3 regions of the Paenibacillus sp. PL2-23 genome follow, and region 1 is predicted to be linked to each of the others. Evidence: riboswitches for the same ligand, from Rfam matches in the RefSeq annotation. Region 1 holds a riboswitch; each other region holds the start of a gene.
The links. A riboswitch is a leader RNA that binds a small molecule or an ion and turns the genes downstream of it on or off. The one in region 1 is predicted to bind thiamine pyrophosphate.
Positions count from the first base shown of each region.

Region 2: another riboswitch for thiamine pyrophosphate. It lies ahead of thiC (phosphomethylpyrimidine synthase ThiC); the one in region 1 lies ahead of AB1S56_RS06420 (acetylornithine deacetylase).
Region 3: another riboswitch for thiamine pyrophosphate. It lies ahead of AB1S56_RS14360 (ABC transporter substrate-binding protein); the one in region 1 lies ahead of AB1S56_RS06420 (acetylornithine deacetylase).

Region 1 covers NZ_CP162129.1:1,514,753-1,524,637, forward strand. The annotation lists gene thiE (thiamine phosphate synthase) at 1-29, opposite strand, end outside; gene AB1S56_RS06395 (ThiF family adenylyltransferase) at 57-1,067, opposite strand; gene AB1S56_RS06400 (ABC transporter substrate-binding protein) at 1,086-2,099, opposite strand; gene AB1S56_RS06405 (ABC transporter permease) at 2,150-2,917, opposite strand; gene AB1S56_RS06410 (ABC transporter ATP-binding protein) at 2,914-3,747, opposite strand; gene tenA (thiaminase II) at 3,744-4,415, opposite strand; gene AB1S56_RS06420 (acetylornithine deacetylase) at 4,412-5,749, opposite strand; TPP riboswitch at 5,827-5,936, opposite strand; gene AB1S56_RS06425 (metalloregulator ArsR/SmtB family transcription factor) at 6,018-6,419, shown strand; gene AB1S56_RS06430 (helix-turn-helix domain-containing protein) at 6,699-7,520, opposite strand; gene tnpB (IS200/IS605 family element RNA-guided endonuclease TnpB) at 7,830-8,918, shown strand; gene AB1S56_RS06440 (MATE family efflux transporter) at 9,127-9,885, shown strand, end outside.
Region 2 covers NZ_CP162129.1:2,188,066-2,197,950, forward strand. The annotation lists gene moaA (GTP 3',8-cyclase MoaA) at 1-983, shown strand, start outside; gene AB1S56_RS09095 (bifunctional metallophosphatase/5'-nucleotidase) at 1,025-2,470, shown strand; gene AB1S56_RS09100 (HD-GYP domain-containing protein) at 2,656-3,774, shown strand; gene yfkAB (radical SAM/CxCxxxxC motif protein YfkAB) at 3,895-5,040, shown strand; gene ytvI (sporulation integral membrane protein YtvI) at 5,065-6,096, shown strand; TPP riboswitch at 6,175-6,277, shown strand; gene thiC (phosphomethylpyrimidine synthase ThiC) at 6,465-8,222, shown strand; gene AB1S56_RS09120 (GT-D fold domain-containing glycosyltransferase) at 8,323-9,051, shown strand; gene AB1S56_RS09125 (ketoacyl-ACP synthase III) at 9,124-9,885, opposite strand, start outside.
Region 3 covers NZ_CP162129.1:3,276,764-3,286,648, forward strand. The annotation lists gene AB1S56_RS14305 (LacI family DNA-binding transcriptional regulator) at 1-704, opposite strand, end outside; gene AB1S56_RS14310 (spore coat associated protein CotJA) at 849-1,079, shown strand; gene AB1S56_RS14315 (spore coat protein CotJB) at 1,079-1,342, shown strand; gene AB1S56_RS14320 (manganese catalase family protein) at 1,408-1,977, shown strand; gene AB1S56_RS14325 (zinc ribbon domain-containing protein) at 2,134-2,529, opposite strand; gene AB1S56_RS14330 (N-acetylmuramoyl-L-alanine amidase) at 2,678-3,343, opposite strand; gene AB1S56_RS14335 (glucosaminidase domain-containing protein) at 3,413-4,183, opposite strand; gene AB1S56_RS14340 (TatD family hydrolase) at 4,304-5,107, opposite strand; gene AB1S56_RS14345 (ABC transporter ATP-binding protein) at 5,100-5,873, opposite strand; gene AB1S56_RS14350 (ABC transporter permease) at 5,866-6,657, opposite strand; gene AB1S56_RS14355 (MTH1187 family thiamine-binding protein) at 6,647-6,949, opposite strand; gene AB1S56_RS14360 (ABC transporter substrate-binding protein) at 6,981-8,015, opposite strand; TPP riboswitch at 8,129-8,240, opposite strand; gene AB1S56_RS14365 (endospore germination permease) at 8,292-9,407, opposite strand; gene AB1S56_RS14370 (Ger(x)C family spore germination protein) at 9,440-9,885, opposite strand, start outside.

The sequences.
Region 1 (9,885 bases):
GTAATGGCGTACAGCTGAAAGTCCTTCATGCCCTTCATCTCCTCTCTATGCTCAACTCAACTGCCGATATAACGGTCATAGATGACCTTGGCCCGGGTCAAATCGTCGGTTCCCTGCACCAGCACCCGGCCGTCAGGGAAGAGAACAAGCTTCTCCCCGTCCCCCAGCTCCGCGCGGAGCAGATAGGCATTCAACAGCAAGCTTGCCGCAACCGGCTTCAAGCGCTGCTCCCAAGCGGACAGATCGAGAGGGCCTTTGCTCGCGAACTGCACCGTTTCCCTGCCGCATAATGCGAGGGCTTCATCGCCTTCAGTCTGAAGCGCGGGGTATTGCTTCAACTGGCAGCAGGGGCAATCCTCGCGGGGCGCGCCGAGCTTCATCTCGAACAGGCGGTTGCCCCAAGCGTCAATGGAGAGCAGGCTGTCCCTGCGTGCTTCATGGTCGCCGACGAGAAACTTCAGCGCTTCGACCGCTTGGAAGGAGGCGACAATATCGACAATCGGCGAGATAACGCCGATCATATCACAGGTTTGCCCGCTGGAGTCGCCCGATGGCACGAAGCAGCGGAAGCATGGCGTCGCGCCAGGGACAAGCACCGCGCTCATGCCTCGGCTGCTGACGGCGCCTCCGTATATAAACGGTATACCTCGCTGGAAGCAGGCGTCATTCAGCAAGAAACGGGTTTGAAAATTATCCGTGCCGTCCAGCACAAGGTCTATATCTTCCAGCAGCGGCCCGATGGTATGGGCGGTCACATCCATGACGCGAGCGTCGATCCGCACATCGGAGTTGATGCGATTCAGTTTTTTTTGAGCGGCAATGACCTTGGGGTAGCCTTGTCTAACGTCGTCTTCATCATAAAGCAGCTGTCGCTGCAGGTTGCTGGCTTCCACGTAATCCCGGTCGACCATTCGGACGAAGCCGACGCCGGCTCTGACCATATGATTCGCGAGCACGGTGCCCAGCGCGCCCATGCCGATGATGCATACCGAGCTGCCCTGGAGCTTCAGCTGTCCTTCCTCTCCGATCGGACGGAATAACATTTGTCTTGAATACCGTTCCTTCATGGGTGCATCCCTTCTTGCCTACAAGTTCCGGAACGCTTGCTCCGGGTCTACCTCTTGCTTCAGCTGACCGTGCTCCTGCAGCCATTCCACAACCGACTGCCAGGTCTCCAGCGACTGGGAGCCGAACGGCTCATCGCCCGCATCCATAAGCGGCAGCAGCATGTCTAGGCTCAGCTTCTCGATGTCGGCGTCGAGCGGGTATTCGGTTTTTTGCTGATCGAGCAGTACTCCCAGCGCTTCCTCCGGATGCTCCGCTGTATACTGCTGGCCTTTGGCTGCGGCATCCAGGAATTTGCGGTACAGCTCCTGCTTCTCCTCCGCGCCGTCCTCGCTTGCGATCAGCACCAGCTCGTAGTAGCTTGGCACGCCGTATTGTGTGGGGTCAAAGGAAACGAGCTCGACGCCTTCCTTCTCCAGCAGCAGCTTCTCGTGATTAATGTAGCCGCCAACGATGGCGTCTACCTTGTTGGTCGTCATAGCCGGGATAAGGTCCCATCCAATATCCTGCAGGCCTAGAGAGGAGGCGTCTCCGCCGTCGGCCTTCACCATTGTGCTTACAATGGCTTCGTTCAGCGGGATGGAGGGAAAACCGACTCGCGCGCTGGTCAGCTCCTTCGGACTTTGAATGCCGCTGGACTTCAGCGCGAGGACATGGCTAAGCGGATGCCGAACGAATGCGGCAAGCGATACGACCGGGATATCCTCCGAGCGGGAAATCGCAACCTGCATCTGATAGCTGAGCGCCAGATCCGCTTTGCCTGTGGCGACGAGCTTAACGGCATCGTTGGTGCCTGCCGGCGTCTGCAGATTGACCTTCAGCCCGGCCTCCTCGAAGTACCCTTGCTCTTCAGCGGCGTACAGGAAGGTGTGTACGGCATTGGGGTACCAGTCCAGCAGAAGCGTCAGCTCCTGAAGCTCGCCGGCCTCTTGTTTGTTGGAGCCTGCCGAGCAGCCTGTGAGCAGCAGCGCGCCTGCGACGGCCAGCGACAGAGTGGTGCGAAGGAACGATAATGGATGCTTGTTGAATTTCATGAATGATTCATCTCCAGTTTCTATAGGTCTAAGGTTCAAAAATCATAGAATTAAGCGCGGCGATGGCCGAGCAGCAGCCGTTCGATTGCCAACACAGCCGCAAACAATCCGATGCCCATCAAGGAAAGCAGCAGCACGCCCCCGAATACGGCATCGCCGGCCAGCATATGGGAGGCTCGCTTGGTATACATGCCGATTCCCGCCTGGCCGCCAAGCCATTCACCCAGCGTCGCTCCGCCTACGCTGATCGCGGCCCCAAGCTTCAGGCCCGTGAAGAAGCCGGGCATGGCGGAGGGGAGCTTCCACTTCAGGAACAGCTGTCCTGCAGTCGCGCCCATCGTCCGAAGCAGATCGCCAGTGTCTGCATCGGCGCGGCGGAAGCCAGCCGCAGTGTTCACCGCAATCGGGAAGTAGGTGAACAGGATAACGACAGCTACCTTGCTGCCAAGCTCATAGCCGAACCACATCACCATGATCGGTGACAACGCAACAATCGGAATCGTCTGGGAAGCGACGATTAGCGGATAGAGCGTGCGCTCGGCCAGACGGGACCGATCGATCCAGATGGCCGTCAGCAGCCCCAGCAAGGTGGAAAGGCCGAGGCCAAGCACCGCCTCCCACAAGGTAACGAAGAAGTGTCGCAGCAGCGGCTGACGATCCTCCCAGATGGCGGCGAGCACATCGGACAGTCTAGGTATCACATAATGCGGGATGCCTGCCAGCGGAGGGCCAAGCTCCCACAAGCCGGCAAGCAGCGCGGCGAACAGCAGAAGCGGTCCATTCGCGCGAGCCGCCGGAAGCAGCTTCTTCATCATCATCGCGTCACCGCCTCCTTGGCGGGCGGGCTAAGCGGATCCCGCTGCTCATACAAGTGAAGCAGCTGCCGCTTGAGCTCGATGAAGGCCGGGTCCAGCACCAGCGATGAATGACGAGGGCGCGGCAGCGGAACGTGAAGCTCGCGGAAGGAAACCACCGGCGCATGTGAGGCGACGAGCACCCGATCCGACAGCAGCAGCGCTTCATCCACATCATGAGTAATAAATAAGACCGTCTTGCGATGCTGCTCCCAGGTTTGCAAGAGCCACTCCTGCATGGAGGAGCGCGTCATGGCATCCAGCGCACCAAACGGTTCGTCCAGCAGCAGCAGCTCGCCCCCTCCCAGCAGGGAGCGGAGGAACGATACGCGCTGGCGCATGCCCCCGGACAACTCATGCGGATATTTGCGTTCCGTCCCGCCAAGTCCCATGCCCGGCAGCAGCTCCAGCACCTTGCGCCGCGCTTCTCGGCGCGCCACGCCTCTGAGCTCAAGTCCGATCGCAGCGTTATCCAGTACGGTACGCCAGGGCATCAGTCCGTCACGCTGCGGCATGTAGCCGATTCTCCCTTGCCTGACCGCTTCGGCGATGTCCAACCTCTCTGCGCCGAAGCCAATGGAGCCTTGCTCGGCAGGGAGGAGACCGGAGATGAGACGGAACAGCGTTGTTTTGCCCAGACCGCTCGCAGCCAGCAGGCTGACGAACTCTCTCTCCTGAAGCTCGAAGCTTAATCCCTCGAACAGCGGCCGCTCATCACCGGGGTAACGGAAGACGAGGCCGTTCACGGCTAACGCGGCAGGTTTCTTCCATGGCGCTAGGCCGTTGTGGCTCACACCGGCCACTCCTCAAGCCGGTATGCCATATCCCAGAACAGATATTCCAGCCGGGAGGTCGTCAGGAAATGCTCCTCCAGCAGCGCCAGCTCACGCTCAGGCAGACCGTCGGCCAGCTTGTTCATCTGTCCGATGCACCAGTCGGTCAGCTGTCCGAACTCCTCCGAGCTGTACATCAGAATCCATTCCCGGAACAGCGGATGCTCCAGCGCTTCTGGAATGGCCGCCAGCGCGACGCCAATCTCGCGATAGCTCCACATGCAGGGCAGCAGAGCGGCCAAAACCTGGGCAAGCGAGCCGCTCGCAGCCACATCCAGCATGTATTTGGTGTAGGTGATGGTTGTCGGCGCAGCCTTGGTCCCCTCCAGCTCCTCCCTGGTGACTCCGAACCGCTCGGCGTATTGGCGGTGAAGCTCCATCTCGACATGCAGAGTGGAATGGTACAGCTCCGCGAATTTGTGCATCGTCTCCAAATCAGGGGATTTGACGCTTGCAAGCGCGAACAGCTTGGCATAGTCAATGAGGTATACGTAATCTTGCTTCAAGTAATAGATGAATCGGTCAGCGCTTAACGAACCATTCCTAAGCTCGGTCAGGAACGGGTGCGCGTGGCTGCGATCCCAGATCGGCTTGCTGGCTTGATAGAGCCGCTCGCTGAATAAGGTCATGACAATCCCATCCTTTCTTGTGAGTAGCTTGGTTGAGGCGAGGACGGCTTCGGCGTATTACACCACTCCACAATAAAAGCCAGCATCACTTGCGCGTACCGGACAAGCTCCTCCATACTTGCGCTTTCATTAACGGCATGGGCTTGGCGCAGCTCGCCGGGACCGTAGATGACGGTTGGAATGCCCGCTCGGGCGATCCATCCGGCATCGGTGACGGTAGGGCTCATGCCGATCTCCGGGGCGGCGCCGACCAGCGCCTCATGGCTGCGGGCGAGCCCCTGCAAGCCTGCCGCATGACGGTCCAGCGCGAGCGACGGGAATATCTCGCCGCGTTCCTCCAGCATGGAGCGTCCGCCCCAACGGAAGCTTGGCGGATGGCTGCGGAGCCATGGGTCTCCATCTGCTACTCGCAGCAGATGGTCCTCAATCTCTTGGGTAACCTCTTCGAAATCCTCATCGGGGTAGAAGTGAACCGTGATCCATAACGCGCAGCGATCCGCGATAAAGGCGGCATGCCGTCCCCCTTCAATGACGGCGGGGTTAATCGTGTTGGAGCCTGCTGGGAAGCCGGGGTAAGACTTTGTCACGGCCCAATGCCTCTCCAGCTCCTGCAGTCCGTTAATAAGCTTCATCATCTTCTCGATGGCGCTGGCTCCCTGGACGCCGCCGCCTGCATGGATGAGCTTGGCGCGCATGCCGTCGTGGAACGTCTCCGGGCTTTGAATCGTAATCCAGCCGGTAATAACGCCGCCCTGCCCCTGAATCGCAAGGGAGCTTGTGTCGGCCACAATCGCGAAGTCGGCCTCACAGCCTCTTTCCATGCAAGCCCGAGTGCCGGCTTCGCCGGCTTCCTCACCAATAACGGACTGGAAGAGCAGGTCTCCACGGAGCTCGACCTCTTGCTCCCGCAGCAGTCCAAGAACGAATAAGAGAGCGGCAAGTCCGCCCTTCATATCGGATACGCCTCTGCCGTATAGGCGGCCATCCTCCAGAGACAGCGTGAAGGGATCACGCTTCCAACCGGAGGGATCGCCGACCTCGGCAACGTCAATATGGCCGTTAAGCAGCAGGCTGTTGTATTGGGCGCTGTGGGAGCCGCACTTGACAGCCGTTACATTAGGATCGCCGGGATAGACCTCCCAGAGTGAGGTTTCGAACCCGCATGCCGCGAGCTGGGACTCTACATATTGCTGAGCCTCCGCGGTGTTGCGGGCGGGTGGACTTACTGTGGGGAAGGCGACCAGCCGCTCCAGCAAGGCGAATAATTCGTCTTGACGGGATTCGGCGAGCGCCTGCAGTTGTTGAATGAGCTGCTGCGAAGCTTGTTGCTGCATAATTCCTCATGCACCTCCTAGATCGATGACCAGGACAGCGCCGGACATAGAAAAAACCATTCGAGAATAAACGAATGGCTTCAATTCGACTTGTTCTCTACGCCAGCATTACCTGGTTCAGATTAACGGTCAGGGAAACCAGTTCCCAATCTCAGCCAGACTTCATCCAGCCCCCGTACGATATTTAATTAGCTGTCACCACTATAAACCAGGTAACGGGAAAATGGCAATAACATTTTGGAGTAATATGCTATAATGAGCTTTAACGATGATAGGTTTGGTGGGATGGGTCATGACGATTACGGAGAACGGCACGCGGTCAGCGGCTTGTGATGATCCGTGCGGCGGTACGGAAGCGGATATTGGCAGCGTAAAGGACAAGCTGGTGGACGACCATACAGCCGTGGAGCTTGCGGATCTGTTCAAGGCGCTGGGAGACCCCACGCGCATACGGATTCTGCACGCCCTGCTGCAGTCGGAGCTGTGCGTGCATGATCTGACCGAGGTGCTGGAGATGGGGCAGTCGGCGATCTCCCACCAGCTGAGGCTGCTTCGCAACATGAGAATCGTGAAACGGCGCAAGGTCGGCAAAACCGTCTATTATTCACTGGACGACGACCACGTCGAGCAGCTTATCGTCCTCACGCTTCAGCACCTGAGACATGAATAACTGCAGAAACGGCCGCACGCCATCGCTTAGCGCTTCTAATAGAGGCTGGGCGATGGCTTTTTTTGGCGCGTTGGCAGAAATGGTGACTCACGCAGTGAAACTAATGGAAACCTCCTCGACTGATCCACTCATCCTCTACATGCAGTTGTGCAGTTAATTTCCTGAAAATGCTTATTATGCTTCAAATTAACTGCAGGTTCTGCAGCTCATTATCGCATTTGTGGCCAACTTTGTAATGTGAGCATTTCCATTCCAAAGCTGCTGCCTCACTTCCTCGGCTTAACTAAGGGAAAACCGCTGGCGGTACTCGCGAGGAGAGAGCCCCTCAAATCGGGAAAAGCAGGTCGCGAAGTAAGCCGCTTGGTTGAAGCCGACCTCCTCAGCTACGCGCGAGACGGACAAGTCCGTCTGCAGCAGAAGCAGCTTGGCTTGCTGGATGCGGAACCGCAGCAGATAGTCGAACGGCGAGCAGCCGAATTCCTGCTTCATGCAGCGGGCGATGTAGACGGGGTGGAAGTTGATGCTCTCCCCCAGCGATTGTGCTGTAATGTTTTCTCGGTAGTGCTGCCGCAGGTAAGAAGCGGCCCTCTCCGCACAAGCGAGCGCCGGCGTTGGTGAACGGGCTTCGACGGAGGCGGAGAGCAGGTCGATCACCTCCTGGAACACGAGCTGCTGCTTCCAGCGCACGCCGTGGATATGGTCGTTGATGCTCATCTGCGCCAATTGCGGAAGCTTGCTCTCCAGCAAGGCAAGGCTGGCAGCCTTGGCGAATTGGGGCAGACGCTTCACGAATGTGCGCGGGGCGAACTGCTCAGCCGCGGGGATCGGCTCCGCCGAATCGCTGAGTCTGGCCGGCGTCAGGGGGAAATCCGCATAGGACCATTCGCCAAGAGTGCGGAAGTGCGCCCAATAATATTCGGTATCCTCTTCACATGCTTGAGTGGGATAATGCTCCGCGTCGGGCCTCAGAATGAGCATATGCCCCGCGCGCACCTCGTAATGACGATCCTCTTCCCCCATATACAAGCAGCCCTTCATGACAACAATGAGATCAAATACGCCAATTGCTCTCCGGCTGGGATGCCGTCGTCCCGGAGGCATGACGGTGTGTCCGCCTATAATGTAGTGAGGCAGCGGTGGAACAGTCAGCTCAATTAGGCTCAGTTACAATCCCTCCACGTCAGGTTGGAATAATGAAAGTTTCGGTTGAAAATTTGAACCATCCTTTTCAGTATACCATTTATCATAGACATCGAGAATACCCCTGCATCTAAGCTACCTTACTAACGAAGTGAGAGTGTAGGCAGGGGATGAATCGGGAATTTTGCTCATGGATAGACACGAACATTTGTGCTATAATTGGAATGAGTTAACATTCATCTCTTTTGCAGCGAGGTGACGAATCAGACGATGCTCCAGCATAAAGCCTTCAAATTTCGGATCTATCCTAGTCATGTACAAATCATGCAACTGCGCAAAACGTTGGGTTGCTGCCGTTTTGTGTTCAACCACCTCCTATCAAAATGGAGTCAGATCTATCAGGCTACAGGCAAAGGTTTGTCTTATAACGCCTGTGCATCTCAGCTTCCTGACATGAAGCGCGAGTGGTCTTGGTTGAAAGAAGTGGATAGCATTGCCCTGCAGTCAGCTGTGCGAAACTTGGCTGACGGATATCAGCGCCACTTCAACAAGCAAAATGAACGACCTCGCTTCAAGAGTCGAAAGCATCCCGTACAAAGCTATACGACGCGATATACGAACGGGAACATTGCCGTGAAGGGAAACCGTCTGCAACTTCCCAAGCTAGGCTGGGTACCCTATGCCAAGTCAAGGGAGATCGAAGGCCGGATCCTATCCGCTACCGTACGACTAGCCCCAAGCGGCAAATGGTTTGTATCGTTGGTATGCGAGGTTGACATCCAGCCTCTTCCTTTAACGGACAGCATACTTGGCATTGACGTGGGTATCAAGTATCTTGCCGTGCCTTCGGAAGGTCCTGCAATGGATAATCCAAGATATACATTGCGATATGAACGGCTGCTCACGAAATGGCAGCGCATCCTTGCAAGAAGGAAACAAGGCGGAAGTAACTGGTCTAAAGCGAAAAGAAAAGTCGCCCTCATCCATGAAAGGATTCGAAATAGCCGATTAGACGCGATGCATAAGCAGACGACGAAATGGATCCGTGAAAACCAAACGATCTGTCTCGAGGACTTACGCATTGCTAACATGATGAAACAACAACACCTCGCCAAACACATAGCAGATGCTTCCTGGGGCGAAATGAGCCGACAACTGCATTATAAAGCCAAGTGGTATGGCCGAACGGTCAAAGAAACACCGGTTTTTGCGCCAACGAGTCAAACCTGTCACATCTGTGGGAACAAGCAAGCAGAAGTGAGAGATTTGAGCGTGCGGGAATGGACATGTTCATCCTGCCAAACACCACATGACCGAGATTGGAATGCGGCACAAAACATAAAGGCCATGGCCCAGTAATGAACAAAATAGGAACTGTGGGAACCGCAGGGATCGCTTGGTGTACGATATTTTGAAAGGAAATATCGCTACGACTTTGCTCCGTGAGGAGCAACAACCCAAGAATCCTCCACCTCTTAGGTGGCGGGAGTGTTCAAAATTCAATATGAAATGGAGCGAAGAAGAGCCCTCCGCCGGGCTTAGCGATTCGCGCTGGAGGATGGGGAGCATGAAGGATAACGTCAAAAAACTGACCCTGTGGGCGCTCGCCTGGCCAATCTTCATTGAGCTGTTTCTGCAGTTTCTGCTTGGAGCGGCGGACACGCTGATGGTCAGCCGCATTTCGGACGACGCGGTTGCCGTCGTCGGTTTTTCAAATCAGTTGTTTTCAGCGATGATGACGTTGTTCGTGACGGTGGCGAGCGGAGCGGGCATTCTGATTGCACAGAAGCTGGGGGCGGGCAAAGCCGAGGATGCCCGTACGCTTGGCATTATGTCCTTAACTGTAAGCGGCGGTATCGGACTTGCCATTAGTGTCTTGCTTTATTTGTTCCCCCGCCAGATCTCGGCATGGCTGCAGCTGCCGGAGGAGCTGCTGCCGCTTGCGGAAACATATGTCTCCATCGTGGGAGGGGGCATGGTGCTGGTCGCCATGATGTCGGCGCTCAGTACAGCCATCCGCAACACCGGCAATACGAAGGGACCGATGTACATCGCGATTGGCATGAACGTGGTGCATGTGGCGTTGAACTACGCCTTTATTTTCGGAGCGTGGGGATTTCCCGAATGGGGCTTGCTGGGCGTTGCATTGTCCACCGTCATTTGCCGGCTGCTCGCGGTGCTGGTGCTCTTATTTATGTTCCTGCATACCTTCGCCCGTCCTATTCGAATTCGCGACTTGGCGCTGTTCGACCGTGGTTTGTTCGGTGAAATTATCCGGATTGGGTGGCCGCTCGGCGTCAATATGTCCTGTTGGGTATTCTCGCAG
Region 2 (9,885 bases), 670 kb from region 1:
GATTTGGTCGCATTCATAATTACTTGAGAATATCTGTGACGGATCGCTGCAATTTGCGCTGCGTCTATTGCATGCCGGAGGAAGGAATGGCGTTCACGGAATCGTCTAACCTGCTTTCTTACGATCAGATCGTAGAGGTTGTAGAGGCCGGTGCGGCGCTGGGCATACAGAAGCTGAGAATAACCGGAGGAGAGCCGCTGGTCAGGCCGAATCTGGATCAGCTAATCGGAAGGCTCGCGAGCATACCCGGCATTGACGATATATCGCTGACGACAAACGGTGTGTTTCTGGCCAAACAGGCGAAGGCCTTGAAGGCGGCCGGATTGAATCGAGTGAATATAAGCCTGGATACGCTGGATGCCGCGAGATTTGCTTTTATCGCGAGACGGAGCGAGCTTCGCAGAGTGATGGAGGGCATTGAGGCGGCCGCAGAAGCAGGGTTCCATCCCATCAAGCTCAACTGCGTGCTGCTCAAAGGAATTAATGAAGACGAAATTGCCTCCTTCCTGAAGATGGCCTATGAGCAGCCGCTGCATGTCCGATTCATTGAATATATGCCCATCGGCCACGCCGATGAGAATTGGCGCAGCATGTATCTGCCATTGTCGCGCGTCCTGGAGATCGCCGAGGAGCAAGGCTACAGCTTCTCCAGCAGAGACCAAGTGAAAGGCAATGGTCCATCCGAGGATTATCAGCTGGAGGGGGGCATCGGCTCGTTCGGGCTCATTCATCCTATCAGTGATCATTTCTGCAAAAATTGCAACAGACTTCGTTTGACCGCTGATGGGAATTTGAAGCCCTGCCTGTATTGGGTTGACGAGTTGAATGTGAAATCGGCGCTTGGCGATGTAAGCGAGATGAAGAGAATGTTCGCCAGAGCGATGGATATTAAGCCGGAAAATCATGAGATGGCAGCCAAGCTGGCGGACGGAGACCTGTCCCATGTGCCGACGGATCGGCGCATGTCCCAAATCGGAGGGTAGCGAGCTTGATTGACTGAAGACTGAGGAGGCGCGCAGGAAGGATGTCCCACACATTGCAGCATACAGAGATTATACTTCTGCACAGCAATGACATTCATAGCAGATTGGAAAACGCGGCTCGGATATCTACCATGATAGCGGAGGAACGCAGGGTGTGGGGGGCGCATCGGGTGCTTGCCGTTGATTGCGGCGATCATATGGACCGAATGCGGATGGAATCGGAGGGCACCGGCGGAAGGGTCAACCGGGACCTGCTCCAAGAGGCGGGATATGAGGCCATAACACTGGGTAATAACGAGGGGCTCACCTGCTCCGCGGATATGCTGGAGCAGCTCTATGGCACGACCTCCAAGCTGTCGGTTGTCTGTGCGAACATGAAGATAAGCAGTACAGGAGCAAGACCGGCTTGGATGCGGCCGCATATTCTGATTGAAAAAAATGGCTTGAAGGTTGGTCTTGTCGGCGCGACGGCCAATTTTGCGGAATTCTACGCATTGCTGGGCTGGACGACCACGGAGCCCTTGGCCGCTATCCGTGAGCAGGTGAGCGCCATTCGAGGGCAATGCGATATATTGATTGTTATGTCCCATCTTGGCATTACGCTCGATCGGCAGATGGCGGAGGAAATTGACGGCATTGATCTCATTGTTGGCGGGCATACCCATCATTTGCTGGAGGAGCCTCTGGTTATAGGGACAACGACGGTGTGCGCGGCGGGCAAATTCGGCGATTATTTGGGCCGCGTTGAAATCGGCTGGGATGCGGATACGAGCAGGCCAAGCTTTCGGGCGACCTGTGTGCCTACGGGGGCCTTTCCGGAGCGGGCTGAGGCGGATGCGGTCATCCGCGCTCACAACGAAGCGGCCAGGGGAACGTTAAGCCGAGTTATTACGCGTCTCAAGGAGCCGCTCCCGGCGCGAACGGACGCGGAATCGCCCCTCGCTAATTTGCTGGCAAGAGGGCTGCGGCGCTGGACGGACGCGGAGATCGGTCTGGTCAATACGGGGCAGCTGCTGGGCGGCCTGGCTGGTGGAGAGGTGACAGCGGGAGAGCTGCACGCCTTGTGTCCATCCCCTATTAATCCGTCTCGCATTGTCATTGCAGGTCGACATATTCGCTTGGCTCTGGAGCAAGCGCTTCTGGCGCATTATGTGACGAAGCCGATCAAGGGTTTCGGATTCCGCGGAGAGGTGCTTGGCACGTTAGCTATGGACGGCATGACGGTCCGCTATGACCATAGCCGGGAGCCTATGGGCCGCATTGTAAGCGTGCTGGCGAACGGAGAGCCGCTGCAGGATGAAAGGCTGTACGTTGTTGGCACCATTGACATGTTCAGCTTCCGTGTAGGCTATGAGTCCCTTGCGGATACGGAGAGCTGCAGGTTCTATTTGCCAGAGTTTATTCGAGACGTTATCGGCTCCGAGCTGCTGCGGGAGGATGCGATTGCGGCTTGTCGAGTACAGAACTGGATTCCACAATCGACTTGAGCTCCGGTGCTGATAACTGGACTTATGGAACATGAACAAAAAGGCTGGGTTCGACTTTTCGTGGCGCAAGCTGTCGAAATTTAGCACAAAACGGTTGCAGTTGGGCGCATTTTCACGTAAATTAACAATATATACGGTTTACTCCGATGTATAAGGTACAGAAGTCATGAAGGGGATGGACCGAAATGCGTTTGCTGCCCATAGCGAAGTGCGAGCCCGGCATGAAGCTAGCCAAAAAAATATTTTCCGCTGAAGGCATCGTGCTTCTTGGCGACGGCATGGAGCTTACGTCCCGGCTGATCGCCAGACTGGAGCAATGCGGCGTTCAGTATGTCTACATAGAGGATTCCCGCACGGAGGACGTGCAGGTGCCTTCCATTATTAGCGAGGAAACGTTCCGGATGGCCATTAAGGAAATCCGCACCAATTTCCGCGAGATGATGGATCGACCCAAGATGAAGAAGGGCGTTACCTATCCCTTTATCGCCGCACCCTTCCGCAGCATGATGAACTCCATTATCGACGAGCTGTCCAATCATAAGGACGCTATGATTATGCTTATGAATATGGGGCAAGTGGACCACTATTTGTTCCAGCATTCCTTGAACGTGTGCGTGTATACGACGCTGCTCGGCATGTCGAACGGCTACTCGCGAGACGAGGTGATGACCCTTGGGCTGGGGGCTCTCCTGCATGATATCGGGAAGACGCAAATCTCGATGCAGGTGCTCCAGAAGCCGGACGCGCTTACCAAGGAAGAGTTCGAGCTGATGAAGCGCCATGCCCAGCTCGGCTACGAGCTGCTGAAGGATGAGCCCAATTTGCCGCTTCTTGTGGCTCATTGCGCATTCCAGCATCATGAGCGCTTGGATGGCAGCGGTTATCCGCGCGGCATCAAGGGCAATGAAATACATGACTACGCCAAGTGGGTTGGGCTTGTCGACTCCTACGACGCGATGACGACGAACCGGGTCTACCGGTCGCCGATGCTGCCGCATGAAGCGGTGGAGCGGCTGTACGCAGGGACGGGCACCTTATACGAGCAGCGCATGCTGCAGCTGTTCCGGGACAAGGTGGCGATCTATCCCATCGGCATCAACGTCAGGCTGCAGAGCGGCGAGCGAGGTATTGTCGCCGGCTTGAACAACACGTATCCGCATCGTCCAACCGTGCGAGTCCTATACAATGAGGCTGGAGAAGAGCTGAAATCGCCATACGAAATCGACCTGTCCACGCAGCTGACGGCGATGATTGTCGGCGTGAATGAAGAGGAGTATTCGGAGCCGCTGGTTGCGGGCATATAAGGGGCCAAGCGGCTCCTTTTTCTATTGCTGGCCTGCGCATACTTCATTTGCTTCCTGCTGTCGCGGACATTACAATAAAAGAATACGCAATTACGAGAATATGAAGTCAGGTGCTGAATCATGAACGTATTAAACGCAAGGAATCATAGCTTTCATTCTGCCTTAACCCCGCTTTCGCCGGACAATGACCCCTGGGACCCTATTCGTTCCCTTCGCCAATACGGGCAGCACCGTTTGACCAGTGTTGAGATGACGGTCACGAATCTATGCAATATGCGATGCGAGCATTGTGCGGTCGGAGACACGCTAGTGCTGGCTGAGCCGGACAAGCTTCCGCTTGCTGACATGCTGAGACGACTGGATGAGGTGGAATGTCTGGAGACGATCAGTATAACGGGAGGCGAGCCAACGTTCTCTGGCCGCACGGTAAGCGAATATATGGTGCCGCTCCTGCAGTATGCAAGAAGCAGGGGCATCCGTTCTCAGATTAATTCCAATGTGACGCTGCCTTATTCAAGATATGAGCAGCTGGCTCCGTATCTAGATGTTATGCATATCTCCTTCAACTATACGAGCGCGAAGGACTTCCACGAAATCGGCTTTGCGAAGTCGGGACACAGCGTCTCGCTGGAAGCGGCCACCAAGCTGTACAATCGTATGATCGACAACGCTCGCCGGCTCAGCGACGCAGGTGTCCTGGTGTCTGCAGAATCCATGATTAATTACCGCACATACAACAAGATTGACCAAATCCATCAGTTAATTGTCGACATGGGCTGTCAGCGGCACGAGGTGCATCCCATGTATCCGAGCTCCTTCGCCAAGGATCTGCCCGTCATTTCAAGAGAGCAGATGAGCGAAGCCGTCAAGACGCTGCTGGATACTCGAGATCAAGAGGTTTGGATGCTCTTCGGCACACTTCCGTTCTACCAGTGCAGCGACAATGCGGAGGAGCGGGCGCTGCTTAAGAGGCTTTCGCAAGAGCGCAATGTGACAGTGAGGAATGATCCCGACGGACGCAACCGGCTGAATGTCAACTTGTTCACGGGCGACGTATTCGTAACGGATTTCTCTGATGTGCCGGCGTTCGGCAACATTGCGGACTCCAGTCTGGACGAGCTGTTCAATCGCTGGCTGGAGCATCCGCTGGCCCAAAGCGTTAATTGCCATTGCCCGGCGGCATCGTGCTGCGGTCCCAATCTGCTGGTCAAAGATATGTATTACAAGGAAGAGAATTTTCTCATGCGCAGCGCGAAATTAGAATAGAATCTGGGAGAGGAGGGAAACCGCATGTCCATTCGCACGATCGTGATGATTGCCGTTGGCCTGCTGTTGATTTATCTGTCATTCACAGTTGGAGCTCCGTTCCTGCTGGCCCTTGTCGTGGCCATCTTCCTGGAGCCTCTGAACGGTATGCTAATGAGGCGCTTCAAGCTGAACAGGCTCGTCGCGGCTATTATATCCAGCACGCTGTTCACCGTTCTGCTTATAGGCTTAATTGTGCTGCTAGGCATCAAAATAGTGGCCGAGCTGATCGCGTACCTGCAGAAGGTTCCGCAATATTTTGAAAACGCAAGCGAAATCGTCGACCAGCTCCTGGTGGATGCTCGGGGCTTGTACCAGAATCTTCCGCCTGACGCTATCGAGACACTGGAGGGCTACCTCCTGAAGCTCACCGGCACCATCACGACAATGGTGGGCAAGCTGTCAAGCTCTGTCGTGTCGTTCGCCTCTTCGCTCCCTGGCGTCTTCATCTTTTTTATCGTGTTCCTGGTCGCTGTCTATATGTTCAGCTTCAGCCTCCATACGATGAAGGCCTCGGTGCTGTCATTGTTCGATGAATCGTCTCGTCCGCAGGTGGATCAGATGCTGAATAACTTGCGCCGATCCATATTCGGCTTCCTTCGCTCGCAGATTATTTTAAGCGCCATGACCTACGTAATTTCCCTTGCGGGCTTGCTTATCCTGGATATCAAATATCCCATGGCGATTGCCCTGCTCATTATTATCGTGGACATTATGCCGATACTGGGCACGGGGTCGGTGCTGGTGCCTTGGGCGGCTTATCTGATTCTGACAGGTGATGTATATACAGGCATCGGACTCGTTATTCTGTTCCTGTTCATTACCGTATTCCGCCGTATCGTTGAGCCCAAAATATTGGGGGATTCTGTTGGAATCGGGGCTTTGTCGGCCCTTATCAGCCTATACGTGGGCTTCAAGCTGGTGGGCGTCATCGGCGTATTTATCGGACCGCTCATCGTCATTATTTATATGGCGGCCAGACAGGCGGGATTGTTCCAGCAGAAGATCAAGCTATAGGCTGGCACGGTATCGTTCACATAAAAAGTTGTATGACAGGTTGACAATAGCTGCCAGACAATCGTATATTGTAACAAGGAAATCCACTAGGGGCGCCGAAAGGCTGAGATAAAGCGATTGCTTTGGTCCCTTTGAACCTGATCTGGGTCATGCCAGCGTAGGAAAGTGGGAATACAGCTTTGCGAGCGCAAGCCGTTGTTATCGTTCCATCGGTGACGCGCAGGCTCGTCGCAGCTAGCGGCTGGCGGTATGCCTTGCCGTTAGTATAGTCTGCATGGGTGAGCCTTCTTGCCAAGCTGAAACTTTCTTATAGGTCTGAGTATGCCTCCAGGTGGAATTCCAATTCCATTTTAGGAGGTTTTTTTGTTATGCAAACAACACCAATCTCAGGAAGCCGCAAGAAGTACGTGCAAGGCTCGAAGCCCTGCATTCAAGTGCCTGTAAGGGAGATTGAGCTGAGCCCTAGTACGGGCAGGGATGGGCAGGAGAAGCCGAATGAGCCTATCCTCGTATATGATTCCAGCGGTCCCTATACCGACCCCTCTTATGTCGCCGATGTTCGCGCAGGTCTGCCGAAGCTTAGGGAAGGCTGGATTATGGAACGCGGAGACGTGGAAGCGTATGAGGGCCGGGAGGTGAAGCCTGAGGATAACGGCTTTACGACCGCCGAGAGAGCCCGTGAGAGAGGGGCGGAGCTTTTCCCGAACGTGAACAGCCGGCCGCTGCGCGCCAAAAAGGGGGGTAACGTCACCCAGCTTCATTACGCGCGGCAGGGCATCATTACGCCGGAGATGGAGTTTATTGCGATAAGGGAGGGCATGTCGCCCGAATTTGTCAGGGATGAAGTAGCCAGGGGACGAGCGATCATACCGGCGAACATCAATCACCCTGAATGCGAGCCTATGATTATCGGCAGAGGGTTTCATGTGAAGATTAACGCCAATATTGGCAACTCCGCGGTTGCCTCCTCCATCGAGGAGGAGGTAGAGAAGATGACATGGGCGACTCGCTGGGGAGCCGACACGATTATGGACTTGTCCACGGGCAAAAACATTCATACGACGCGGGAGTGGATCGTGCGCAATTCACCGGTGCCCGTAGGCACTGTACCGATCTATCAGGCGCTGGAGAAGGTGAACGGCAAAGCGGAGGATCTGAGCTGGGAGGTGTTCCGCGATACGCTGATTGAGCAGGCGGAACAGGGGGTTGATTATTTTACCATTCATGCCGGTGTGCTGCTGCGGTACATTCCGCTAACGGCGGCGCGCGTGACGGGCATCGTCTCCAGGGGCGGTTCCATAATGGCTGCTTGGTGCCTTGCGCATCATAAGGAAAATTTCCTGTATACCCATTTCGAGGAGATCTGCCTCATTATGAAGCAATATGACGTGTCATTCTCGCTCGGCGACGGCCTTCGTCCCGGCTCCATCGCGGACGCCAATGATGAGGCGCAGTTCGCGGAGCTGGAGACGCTGGGAGAGCTGACCAAAATCGCTTGGAAGCATGATGTGCAGGTCATGATCGAAGGTCCGGGACATGTGCCGATGCATCTGATTCAGGAGAACATGACACGTCAGCTGGAAGTATGCGACGAGGCGCCATTCTATACGCTGGGCCCGCTGACCACGGACATTGCTCCGGGCTATGATCATATTACTTCCGCGATTGGCGCGGCGATGATCGGCTGGTTCGGAACGGCGATGCTCTGTTATGTGACCCCTAAGGAGCATCTGGGGTTGCCGAATAAGGAGGATGTGAAGGAGGGCGTGATCACATACAAGATAGCGGCGCATGCGGCGGATCTGGCGAAGGGGCATCCCCGAGCGAAGGAGAGAGACGACGCCTTGTCCAAGGCTCGCTTCGAGTTCCGCTGGCGCGATCAATTCCATCTGTCGCTGGATCCCGAGCGGGCGATGGCTTACCATGACGAAACACTGCCGGCGGAGGCGGCCAAGTCGGCGCATTTCTGCTCCATGTGCGGTCCGAAGTTTTGCAGCATGAGGATTACGCAGGATATTCGTGATTATGCGGCGCGCAGCGGACTCGAGACCTCCGAAGCTATCGAAGCCGGCATGAAGGAGAAGGCGGAAGCGTTCAAGGCGGCGGGCAGTGAAATGTATACATAGACAGACCCTTGGCGCGGGCAGCTGTCCAATCCCTCCCTTATTCCACTCATATACTATCAGGACGAAGAATGAGAGGATCTGAATACTGGGAGGATTGCACATGATTGCACATATTCCGAACGAGAGCCTGCTGGGCAAGGATGAAATCATATCCCGCCTGAGGAACGCGCTCGTCGAGAAGAAGCCCTATTGTCTCGTACGCATTGGTGACGGGGAAAACTTTGTATTGTCGCAGGATTCCGTATATTCAATGGAGCAGACACTGAAGCAGCTGTGGGTGCAGGAGGCGAACAAAGGCAGGAAGGGCATCAGGCTGCCCAACCTTCCATTCCGGGATCAGCTGGTGACAGCCATTCGCGAAGCCGATATCGTAGGCATTTTGGCTCAAAATGATAATGTAATCCGGGCCCATCCCAATCACAAGCGGGCGCTGACAAACCGGATATTCCAGCATTTTGCCCTGGAGCCCAAGGCCGTCTGCAATGCGATTGTGAACCGGGAGCTGGTCCAATATCAGCCCTTCTGGAGCATGCTTGCGGAGCAAGGCGCTCGTGTTGTCCTGGTATCCCGCTGGGCGGGAGGAACGAAGCAGCGGCTTATTAAACCTCCCTTCAACCTGACCATCCCGTTCACGCTGCCGTTCGAGCGCAACGGAATGATGGAGGATACGCTGAGAGTGCTCGAGGAACGGAAGGACGAATACGATATGGTGCTCGCCTCCTGCGGCGTCAATGCCGTCGTGCTGGCCCATCAGGTAGCGGTACGTATGGGGAAAGTCGGAGTGGACTTCGGCATCGGCTCACAAATCATCTCCTATATGAAATCATAAATGGATTCTAAAGGATACAGCTATGCGCGCGGCAATCGCACGCACAAGCTGTATCCTTCTTTGTTGGCTAAGCTAAAGGGACCAGCGCATAATGACGCCGGCTTGCGTCAGTCCGCCGCCGAAGCCATAGAGCAGCAGCGTGTCGCCGCTCTGTACGCGGCCGTCCTTGACCGCGTCATCCAGAGCAAGAGGGATGGATGCTGCTGAGGTGTTGCCGTAGCGCGAGATACTGGACAAGGCTTGCTCCGGACGAAAGCCAGTTCTCTCGCACAAAGCGTCGATAATGCGTTGATTGGCATTATGCGGCACGAACCAGTTGAGCTGCTCCGCGTCCATGCCGCTGCCCGCCATCAGCTTGCGTATGCCCTCCGACACGTGGCTGACGGCCCAGCGGTAAACCTCACGCCCGTTCTGCACAATCTTCCCATGATCCAGCAGCTCATGCTCATCGATGCGATTCGCACTGTTGCTCAAATAAACATGGTGCCCGCCGGAGCCGTCCGTGTCGGAATAGGACGCCAGCATACAGCCTCCGCCTCCGCTCGAAGCTCGCTCCAGCAGCATGGCTCCCGCGCCGTCTCCGAACAATATACATGTCGTGCGGTCCGTATAGTCGGTCACTGTGGTCAACGCATCGACGCCGACAATTAATATTTTGCGGTAAATACCCGTCAGCAGCAGAGCATTGCCAAGCTGAAGCGCGGCAGTGAAGCCGGCGCAGGCGGCCTGCAGATCGACGGCGCCGCAGCCGCTAATGCCGAAGCGGGATTGAATGCGGGCAGCCATACTTGGGAATACGGTATCAGGAGTGGAGGTTGCGACAATAATATAATC
Region 3 (9,885 bases), 1.8 Mb from region 1:
ACCTCCTGATAGCCCAGCTTGTCATCCGCCACTCCTCGCGCGTCCCAGATCTCGTCTGCTGGAAGGCCAGCCTCTTGCAGCTGAGCTTGATAGCCCTGGTAGCGTTTTGTAAATAACCGTTCCCCTGTGACGCCGCCAATAAAGGCGATGCTGCGATAGGATTGAGCAAGCAGATGCTCCGTCAGCATGCGGCCGCCCATCTCATTGTCGAAATCGACCCATGTTGCAGCAGCTCCCCCATACTCCCCCATGGATACATACGGAAAATCAAGAAGCCTTAGCTGCTCCGCGTCCTCGTCCGTGAGAATGGAATTGTTCGTAATTAATCCGTCAATCCGCCTGCTCATCACAAGCCGCTTCATATAATGGCGTTCCTCGTGAGCATCGCCGGCGTTGACGTTAACGACTGTCAGATCATATTGCCGAGGACCGATAACGCTTTCAATCCCTACCATTATATTATAGAAGTGAGGGTTCAAATACGCCTGCTCCTGAGACATGTCGATCAGCAAGCCGATATTGTATGTTTTTTGCTTCGCTAGCCGAGTCGCCATACTGCTTGGCGTGTAGTTCATGTCCTTCATAATTTGCCGCACCCGCGCTTTCGTGTCCGCCGAGATCGTGGGAGAATCATTCAACACCTTGGATACGGTCGATTTGGCTACACCCGCTGCGCGCGCAATATCCGTAATTGTTATTTTCATAAAGCTTTCCTCTCGTCTCCGCCTGGGTAATTTCCCTTAAATATAGCATACCGGCCGGCAAGGAAATACTATTATCTATCGCATATCGGCCAACCCCTCCTTCATATATTGCCACAAGGAACATTATGGAAGGAGGGCGACCTCATGAACCCCAATCCTCAGTTTCGCACCTATCAGCCTTTTGTGGGACCATTCGACCCTTGCCCGCCCATTCGAGAAAAAAGCTACAACGTCCCGCCACAGCTGTTCATTACCTTTCAGCCTCCCAATTGGCAGCAGTTCTCGCCTTATGAAGCGTTGAAATACGGCACGTTGTGGCCAGCGCTTTACGCTCCCTACCCGAACCCTAATCGTCAGAAAGAAGGTGAATCATGATGGCTCATCAGCTCGATGAAGCTTATTACAAGCTGCTGCATGACCTTCAGTCTGTCGATTTTGTGCTGGTGGAGCTTAACTTGTACCTGGATACGCATCCCGATGACGAAGCTGCAATCGCGCAGTACAATCAGTTCTGCGAGCTCCGCCATCGTATAGCCGCGCAATATGAAGCCCAATACGGACCGCTTATGAACTTCGGTCACAGCCTCTCCAAGGCTCCGTTTCAATGGAAGGAAGCTCCTTGGCCCTGGCAAGTGTAAGGTTAGCTTAGCGCGCCGCTGTAGGCAGGCGAAAACTTGACGGAGAAAGCGAGGAACGCGAGCCGATGTGGACTTACGAGAAGAAGCTGCAGTACCCCGTTAAGGTGAGCAAATGCGATCCCTTAATGGCCAAGTTTCTGATGGAGCAATACGGTGGAGCCGACGGCGAGCTGGCCGCAGCGCTGCGTTACTTGAATCAGCGATATACGATTCCAGACAAGGTCATCGGACTGCTGACGGATATCGGAACCGAGGAGTTCGCCCACCTTGAGATGATCGCTACGATGGTCTACAAGCTGACCAAGGACGCTACTCCGGATCAGATGATCGCGGCCGGGCTAGGTCCGCATTACGCCAGCCATGACAGCGCGCTGTTCTATTCGAACGCCGCCGGCGTGCCGTGGACGGCGAGCTATATCCAGGCGAAGGGCGACCCTATCGCCGACCTCTACGAGGACATTGCCGCCGAGGAGAAGGCCCGCGCCACCTATCAGTGGCTCATCGACATGACGGACGATGTAGACCTTCAGGACAGCCTGAAGTTTCTCCGCGAGCGTGAAATCATCCACTCCTTGCGCTTCCGCGAAGCTGTCGAGATCCTGAAGGAGGAACGGGACCGACAGATTTATTTTTAGGTGCGAATCCATTGTAGACGGCTTTGCCGTCCTTGGGTGGGCCAGCTTCGGATATCACATTCCGGGGCTGGCCTTACTGTCCGATATTCTATGACTCGGTACTACTCTTGTCGTTTCCGCCTTTCATTAACACATAAACAACCTGTCCTTGTCCGCCTAAAACAATACATCCAACCCGCTCCCAAAGCTCCCTCTCCGGCTTTTCTCCAGCACATTGGGATCGAAAATGTCAACTCCGCCGCAGCGAAGGCACGAGACAAACAGGTAGTGGTGGTACTGAATGTCCATTAGCTTGCTGAGTCCCGTGCCCGTCATTGCCACCTCATTTACCATACACGCATCATGACCACATTTTCCGCAGACATAGCTCTCCGTCAGACGTTCCTCGATCCCCTGGCGCTGCTCCCTTTCATCCACTTCAGCATCATCGCCCCGCTCCTCGGGGCCGCCGCCTTCCAGATGCTCCGGCAGCACCTCGTGTCTGCAAGACGGACAGATCGTTCCGCTCAGCACCACTTCTTCTCCGCACCATGGACATAATACCTGATTCATCCCGTCAGCCTCCTTATATTTCAAGCTTTCACTCTAATACACCATGAAGCTCCTATAGGTTGCAAGCATTATTGTTCAAAAAAAACAAAAAGCCCGCAAACCGTTACGGTTTGCGGACCTATGCAGCCCCACATCGCCAGACCTTCCTTTAGCCCGGCTCCGGAGTCTGCCCGCTGACACGGCGCAGCTCATTGGCCAGCCGGTTGAACTCCTCGCGCGCATCCTCCGAGTCCGTCGCAAAGTATCCGGCGCTTAGAAAGCGGATTATTTTGTTGGCATCCTCTGGCGTTAGCATAGGCTCTTCCCCTCCTCCATCGTCGTCCAGCTTCGTATCGACGGAGGCGACAAATGCTTCCCAGCCGCTCCAGTCGCCATCCTCATTCATGAGACGAGGACAGTTTTTGCCGCTCCAGTCATAATGCCTGCGCAGCCGATCCGTCCCCCAGCCCCGATCCTTCAGCATGGAAGCGACTAATGTGGAAGCATTGTCCAAGGTCGCGTCGTAATTGCCGCTCTCCGTGATTTCGATGCCGATCGAGGTCCGGTTGCCGCTGCCTGCGGAGCTGCCGTCACCCGCATGCCAGGCCACCTCGTTAAGCGGTATACATTCGATCGCCTCGCGCTCGTCGATGACAATATGGAATGACGCGGTGCCGTTATTCGCCGTATTGGTTAACCAATTGCGCTCATTGCGGGCAGTGCTTCTCGGATTGGCTGTATTGTGAATCGTAATCGTCGTGGCACTCATGGCGATGCCGGGACGGCGATTGTTTTTTGTTGACTTTGGAATGTAGTCCACAACATAGGTGTACATCCCCTCTGCTCCCCCTTCCCTGAGCCGTTATGCTTCCATCCTATTCCGCACAGGGCGGAAAGGGCACAGCTACTCCAGGAAGACGGCTTTCGCCTCACTGTCCCAGCTCACGCCAAGCGACAGCACCTCTGCCAAATCCCGCACCTTCACATAGCCGGTGGATTGGGACAGGGTCGTCTCCAGCTCTTGTCCGTTCGCCGTTACCTGGGTTCCCGTCCACCCGATTTTGGCGCCGAGCGCCTCTCCGATTCGCCGGGCGGGTATCCATGTCACGCCTTCCTTCAAATAGCCGCCCGCGAGCACCTGTCCCTGGTGAATGATAGGAACCATCGCGTTCGTCTGGAACGCTGGCGGTTTCTCCTGCCGCTCGCCAAGCTCGTCGTACCTTGTTAAGCCGTATTGCCGGATAAGCCTAATCAGCTTGTCGGCATAGGCGGGATCCGTAGCGTAGCCGCTTGCCTGGAACATCTGAGCCTGACTCTCCGGTGTCTTCGCCGCACGAACGCGATGATATCTGGATGTGCCAAGGAACAGCTCCTGATCCTTATAGAAGTGGTAAATGCTTCTGTACGCCCGGAAGGCCGATTGCGTCTCAACCGCCCGATTATCGACATACTCCCACGTGCCCTTAACAACCGCCTGCCCTTGCCAATACGCGTTCCGAACGCCAGTCCCCACCTTAATGCCACCCAGGTTGTTCCACGCATGAATCACGCCGCCCGTCTCCAGGATGCTCTGCGCGATGCGCACGGAAGGGAAAATCGGTGAGCCCTCTTGTCGTACCAAAATAACCGCTGGCGCTATCGCCGCAATAAATTGCTCTCTCGTCAGCTTCGCCATAAGCCCAGCTCCTCTCTTGGATGGGTTGTACGCACTCCTCCATACTTCCGTTATATGCGGCGCAGACGCAGAAGGAAACGGCCTTCCGTCTATGTGGACGAAAGGCCGCTTGGGTGGATGCTATAGGTTATAAAATAATTTCGTATTGCGCAGCAGGGCTGAAGCCGCCTCTGCAACCGGAATGCCTTTGATCTCCGCCAGCCGCTCCGCTGCCGCCTTCACCATCTGCGGCCTTGTGGGCATGCCTTCGAACGGTCCGTCGAACGGCCAAGGCCCGTCCGTCTCCACCATCATCAGCTCCAGCGGATAGCGCCGCGCCAGCTCGGCAATTTCCTCCTCGTATACGATGTCCGGCGTAACGGAGATGAAATAGCCCGCTTGCGCCATTCGGCTTGTCGTCTCGGCGCTTCCCTTGAACCAATGAAAGTGCGCCCGCTTTACGCCATGCTTGCACAGCAGCTCACAGGCCTTATCCGCGTCCTCATATACGGCATGGAGCACGATGGGACGATTCAGCTCCGCAGCCAGCCTCACGAAAGCCTCCAGCAGCTTCAGATGACGCGCTTCATCGAACGCCTCTCCCTTCGCCTGCCGCTCCGTCCGCATATAATAGGGCAGCCCAACCTCTCCAATCGCGAACGGCTCTCCCGAAGCATGTCTATGGCGTATCCAAGCCAACAGCCTCTCTCGCTCCTCCTCCGAAGGCGGCTCCTGCTCGGGATGAAAGCCGTATGCCGGCAGTACCTGGCCCGGGTAACGAGCTGCTAGCGCTGCGGTCCGCTTGCAGGACGCCAAGTGCATCGAGACGGCGACCACCGCCTGTACGCCTTCGCGGAACGCCGCTTCAAGCAGCCGCTCCTGCTCCGCATCCTCATACAGCTCGGCATGAATATGCGCATCGATATAGCTTAGCCTGTCAGTCATGCCGCGACTCCTCTCCCTCCGCCCCTTGCAAACGCCGTAACAGCCTTCCCCTCAGCTCCATGAACCGCGCGTCCTCCCACAGCTCCTCCCGGCGCGGACGCTCGAACGGAACAGCTATCTCATCCACGATCTCTGCCGGAGACGAGGACAGCACCAGTATGCGATCGGACAAATACAGCGCCTCTTCGATGCTGTGCGTAACCAGCAACACCGACCTCCTATTCTGCTCCCACAACGAGAGTAGCCACTTCTGCATCTGTCCCCGGGTAAGCGCGTCCAGCGCGCCGAACGGCTCGTCGAGCAGCATGAGGGGCTGAGGCGACAGCAGCGCTCTCAAGAACGACACGCGCTGCCTCATCCCGCCCGATAACACATGGGGATACGCGTCGGCGTAAGAGTCGAGGCCGATGCGTCTCAGCCATTCCCCAGCACGCGCTCGCGCCTCCTTCCTCGACACGCCCGCGACCGAGAGAGACAGCTCAATATTGCCTATGACGGTTCGCCATGGGAGCAGCGACGCCTGCTGAGGCATATACGCCACATGGCCGGTCTCGCCCGTCGTTTCTCTGCCGCCGATATGCACTTCGCCGGACGATGGTCTCGCAAGTCCCCCGATGATGCTGAACAGCGTCGTCTTGCCGCTGCCCGAAGGACCGATGATGGAGACAAATTCGCCTTCCGCGACGCGAAGCGACACATGGTGCAGCACCTCCTGCTCACCGCGTTTATCTGCAAATGTCTTGCTTACGTTCCGCACCTCAAGCATTCGGCTTCACCTCTTCCTTCGCCGGCCGCCAGCGGATCACCAGCTTCTCCGCCAGCGCGACCAGCCCGAACAGCGCCAGGCTGACCACGATGATCAGAATGGCGGCAGCGAATGCCCGCTCCGGCATAAATCCCCGGGTAGACAGCACCATGTAGCCCCCAAGGCCCAGCTTCGGCGACAGCATCTCCGCGAACGAGGCGCTCAGCACGCTGTAGGAGGCTGCGATCTTCAGCCCTGAGAACAATCCCAGCGCAGCGCCCGGCAGCTCCAGCCTCCAGAACAGCGTCCACTTCCCGCTGCCGATCATTTGCATATATCGCCGCAAGCCCTCGTCCGTCCCGGACAGGCCGCCCAGCATAGCGACGCTGACAGGGAAGAAGCAGACCAGCATCACAAGCAGCGCCTTCGGCAGCATGCCGTAGCCGAACAGCATCGTCATGATCGGGGCAAGGATGACGATGGGCACATTCTGCGACAGGATAAGCAGCGGATAGACGCCTCTGCGCGCGCCCGGCAGCAAATGCAGCAAAGCGGCGAGCCCGAAGCCCGCCGCCGATCCCCCCGCAAAGCCGATAAATGCCAGTCCAATCGTCGCGGCTGCATGCTCAATCAACCTCGGCCACACATTCGGCTTCAGCACCTCCTGCGCGACACCGGCCGGCGACGGCACAATCCACTCCTCCACCAGGGAGAAGGAGACCGCCGCTTGCCATACGCCAAGCACGGCGGCCAGCACAACGAGGGGCGGCCATATGCGGGACCAGCCCGCCGTTTTATTGCCCATCGGGATATTTCTCAAGCAGCCGGTCCATCGAGGCGCCGCTCTCCGGGTTATAATAAATTTTGATCTGCGAAATGACGGAGGCGCAGCCCATCTCCGCCATCGCTTCGTTCATCCGCTGCACCACCGCCAGGAGCTCGGCCAGCTCCCCTTCCATCGTCGTCTCCAGCGGAGCGACGCGGTAAGGAACGCCCGATGCCTTTATGATGTCGATTGCGCGATCCACGTAAGGAAGCACACTGGCTCCCCCCGGCGTGCTTGGCAATATCTGAATGCTGACCAGCGCGTTAGCCATACGATCCCTGCTTTCTGCTTGATGTTAGCCGTTATTCCGGCAAAAACTCGTTCGTGAACGCTTGCTCCGCGTCCAGCTCCTTCTCCAGAAGCCCGCGCTCGAACATCCAGTCCGCGTAGCTGTCCCACACGCTCAGCTTCTGCTCACCCCAGCGCGCCGCGTCGTCCTGGTAGCGAGGGCTTAGCCACTTCTGGCTCGCCTTCACCAGCTCCGGATTCAGATCGGGCTCCGCCGCGATCAGTATATCCGCCGCTTCCTCCGGCTGGTCAATCGCATACTGATAGCCTGCGGCAGCGCCCGCCGTGAATGCCTTCACCAGCTCCGGACTGTCGGCGATCAGCTTCTCGCTCGTGACGAGCACAGGCGTATAATAATCCAGCTTCTCGCTGTAATCCGTGAGGTAGACCATGTTCAGCTCTTCCCCGCGCAGCTCCGCCTCTACACCCGTCCAGGCATAATAGATCCAGGCGAAATCGATATCCCGCTTCACAGCCGCGAAGAAATCGCTGTCGCCTATGCTCATGATGTCGACCTTGCCGACATCTCCGCCGTCCTCGCGCATGAGCGCATCGATGACCGCTTCCTCCACCGGAGCGCCCCAGCCGCCATAACGCATGCCCTCGAACTTCTTGGGCGAATCGATGCCCTTCTCCTTTGGTGAAGCGAAGCCCGACGTATTATGCTGAATGACCGCCGCGATCGACACCAGCGGCACCTCCGCAATACGCGCCATCGTCACCGATTCCTGATAGCTGACGCCGAATTCCGCATTGCCTGCGGCAACCATCGCGTCGGCCCCCTCTTGCCCTGGCTGTATAATCTCGACCTCAAGCCCCTGCTCCTCAAAGAAGCCTTTGTCCCGAGCAACATACAGGCCCGTATGATTCGTATTGGGCGTCCAGTCCAGCACAACCTTCACTTTCTCCAGAGGCTTGTCCGCCGAATGATTCCCTTCCTTGCTGGCCGCCCCCTCGTTCCCGTTATTTCCGCCGCATCCGGCGATTGCCATTGCAAGCGCAAGCGTCGTCAGCGCACGACCCCATTTTCCTTTTGTATGGCTTCCCATGCTGCATCCCTCTCCCTGTCTGTTCAGTTGTTGGTGCCATTGACGGCTCTCCGTTCATACGAAAAAAAACGCCCCCCGGATACGGAAGACGTCGTGTTGTCGGCTGTCTCAAGCTGCTAAGCTAAGCTTCGATTCCTACGCCGGCATTATCCGGATCAGGTTATACGGGTCGGAATGTGTGGCATTCCCTCTCAGCCGGCTCCTCCAGCTCCCCGGAATATGCAATTCTCGTCAATAACGTTTCCATTATAGCAGACTGCGACCAGAATGCCAGCCTTATTTTTCCGCCTGCAGGCTTCTCAGCCCTTCGGCCGCCTCCGCGCGATACCGCTTTCGAATGCCAACAACAAGCATCGCGAGTGGAAGCACAATCTGGAACAGGGGCACAATCTTAAGGGTAATGTCGAGCCCGATCCAGATGTGGTACGTATTGTTAGGCTCCAGGAAGCTCATGCCATAGATGAACGCCCCAATCGGGAATACCAGGCTGCGCTGCGAAATGCCCGTTACCGCGTTAACCGTTAAGATGGAGGCGATGAACAGCGTTGTTATTTTGACATATAAGCCGGTGTACAGGAGCAAGGTTACAATAATATCAAGCCGCTCCAGGAAGTTCGCCAGCCGCACAAGCTGCACGACCTGCAGCAGAGGCAGCGCCGTCAGCGCGGACAGCTGGGGTCCCAGCACACACATAATGAGCATATTCATCCCGACTAGAAACGCGGATACGATCAGATAGGCTTTATACGATGCGGGCCCTATCAGGTTCTTCTCCTTGACCAGACTCCAGAACACCAGCATAACGACCATCTGTCCGAAGGGGAACGAGAGCAAATCCGGGAACACCGCCTGCACAATCGGCATGGGACCGTTCTCCATCATCGGCAGGAGCCGCCCAAGCTTCACCAGACCGCTGGAGAATACGAGCAAAATAAGCAATCCGTAGCTGATGACGACTACAGGCAGGAGCAGCTGGACGACTCGCACGAATACCTCGACGCCCTTGCTCGCCGTATACGCGCTGACAAGCAATATAATAAGCATAATGATCCATTTCGGCGTAAATCCGAGCAGCGCCATCGTTGTCAGCTCACCGAAGTCGCGCACGTTCCGCATGGATTCATACGCGAACCACATGGCTTGAATCACTCCCACGGCTCCGCCAATATATCGGCCGAAGTGGAACTTGTACAAATCCGCGATCCCGACACTGGGAGCCCGCTTCTGCAGCCGGATATACAAGACCAGCAGAATCAGTCCCACTGTCGCCGCAACGGTCATCGCAATCCACGAATCCTGCTTGGCCTTAATGCCCAGCTCGAATAGCGGCGTGCTGCCAATCATAAACAACATGATGAGAATGGCCAGCTGGCTTTTGCCTATTTGCTGCATGTTTCCCCTCCTCCCCGCGGCCGCAAGCGTCGTCAGCTCCCTGCTTTCTTCTGCGCATCCTTGAAATTATTACCGCTCATGCCTGTGGAATTCAGCTTCATCTTGACCGTTGCTTCAACCTCTGTCTGAGGGAATACGTCCCGCCAGCTTCCGCTTATTTCCTTCCATTGCTTCGGATAGCTTCGGTAAATGAGCGTGCCGAAGCCGGTCACGTCGACGCCCTGCTTGCGAACGGCCTCCCAGCCGTCCAGCATCGTCGCTTTGATCTCATTCTCAATCCGGCGCTCCAGCTTCTCTACCTCTGCCGGCTTGCTCAGATCTCCGGGGCAGTTGTATTCCATGAGTATCCCTGTTGCCTCGACGTCTGCACGTATGAGCCACTTGCCGTTCCTCGGCTCCGGCTTCAGCCTGGTGGAGGCGGTCAATATTCTGGCGGACGAGGTTTCCTTGCCCTTCCCTTCATCGGAGCAGGAGAACG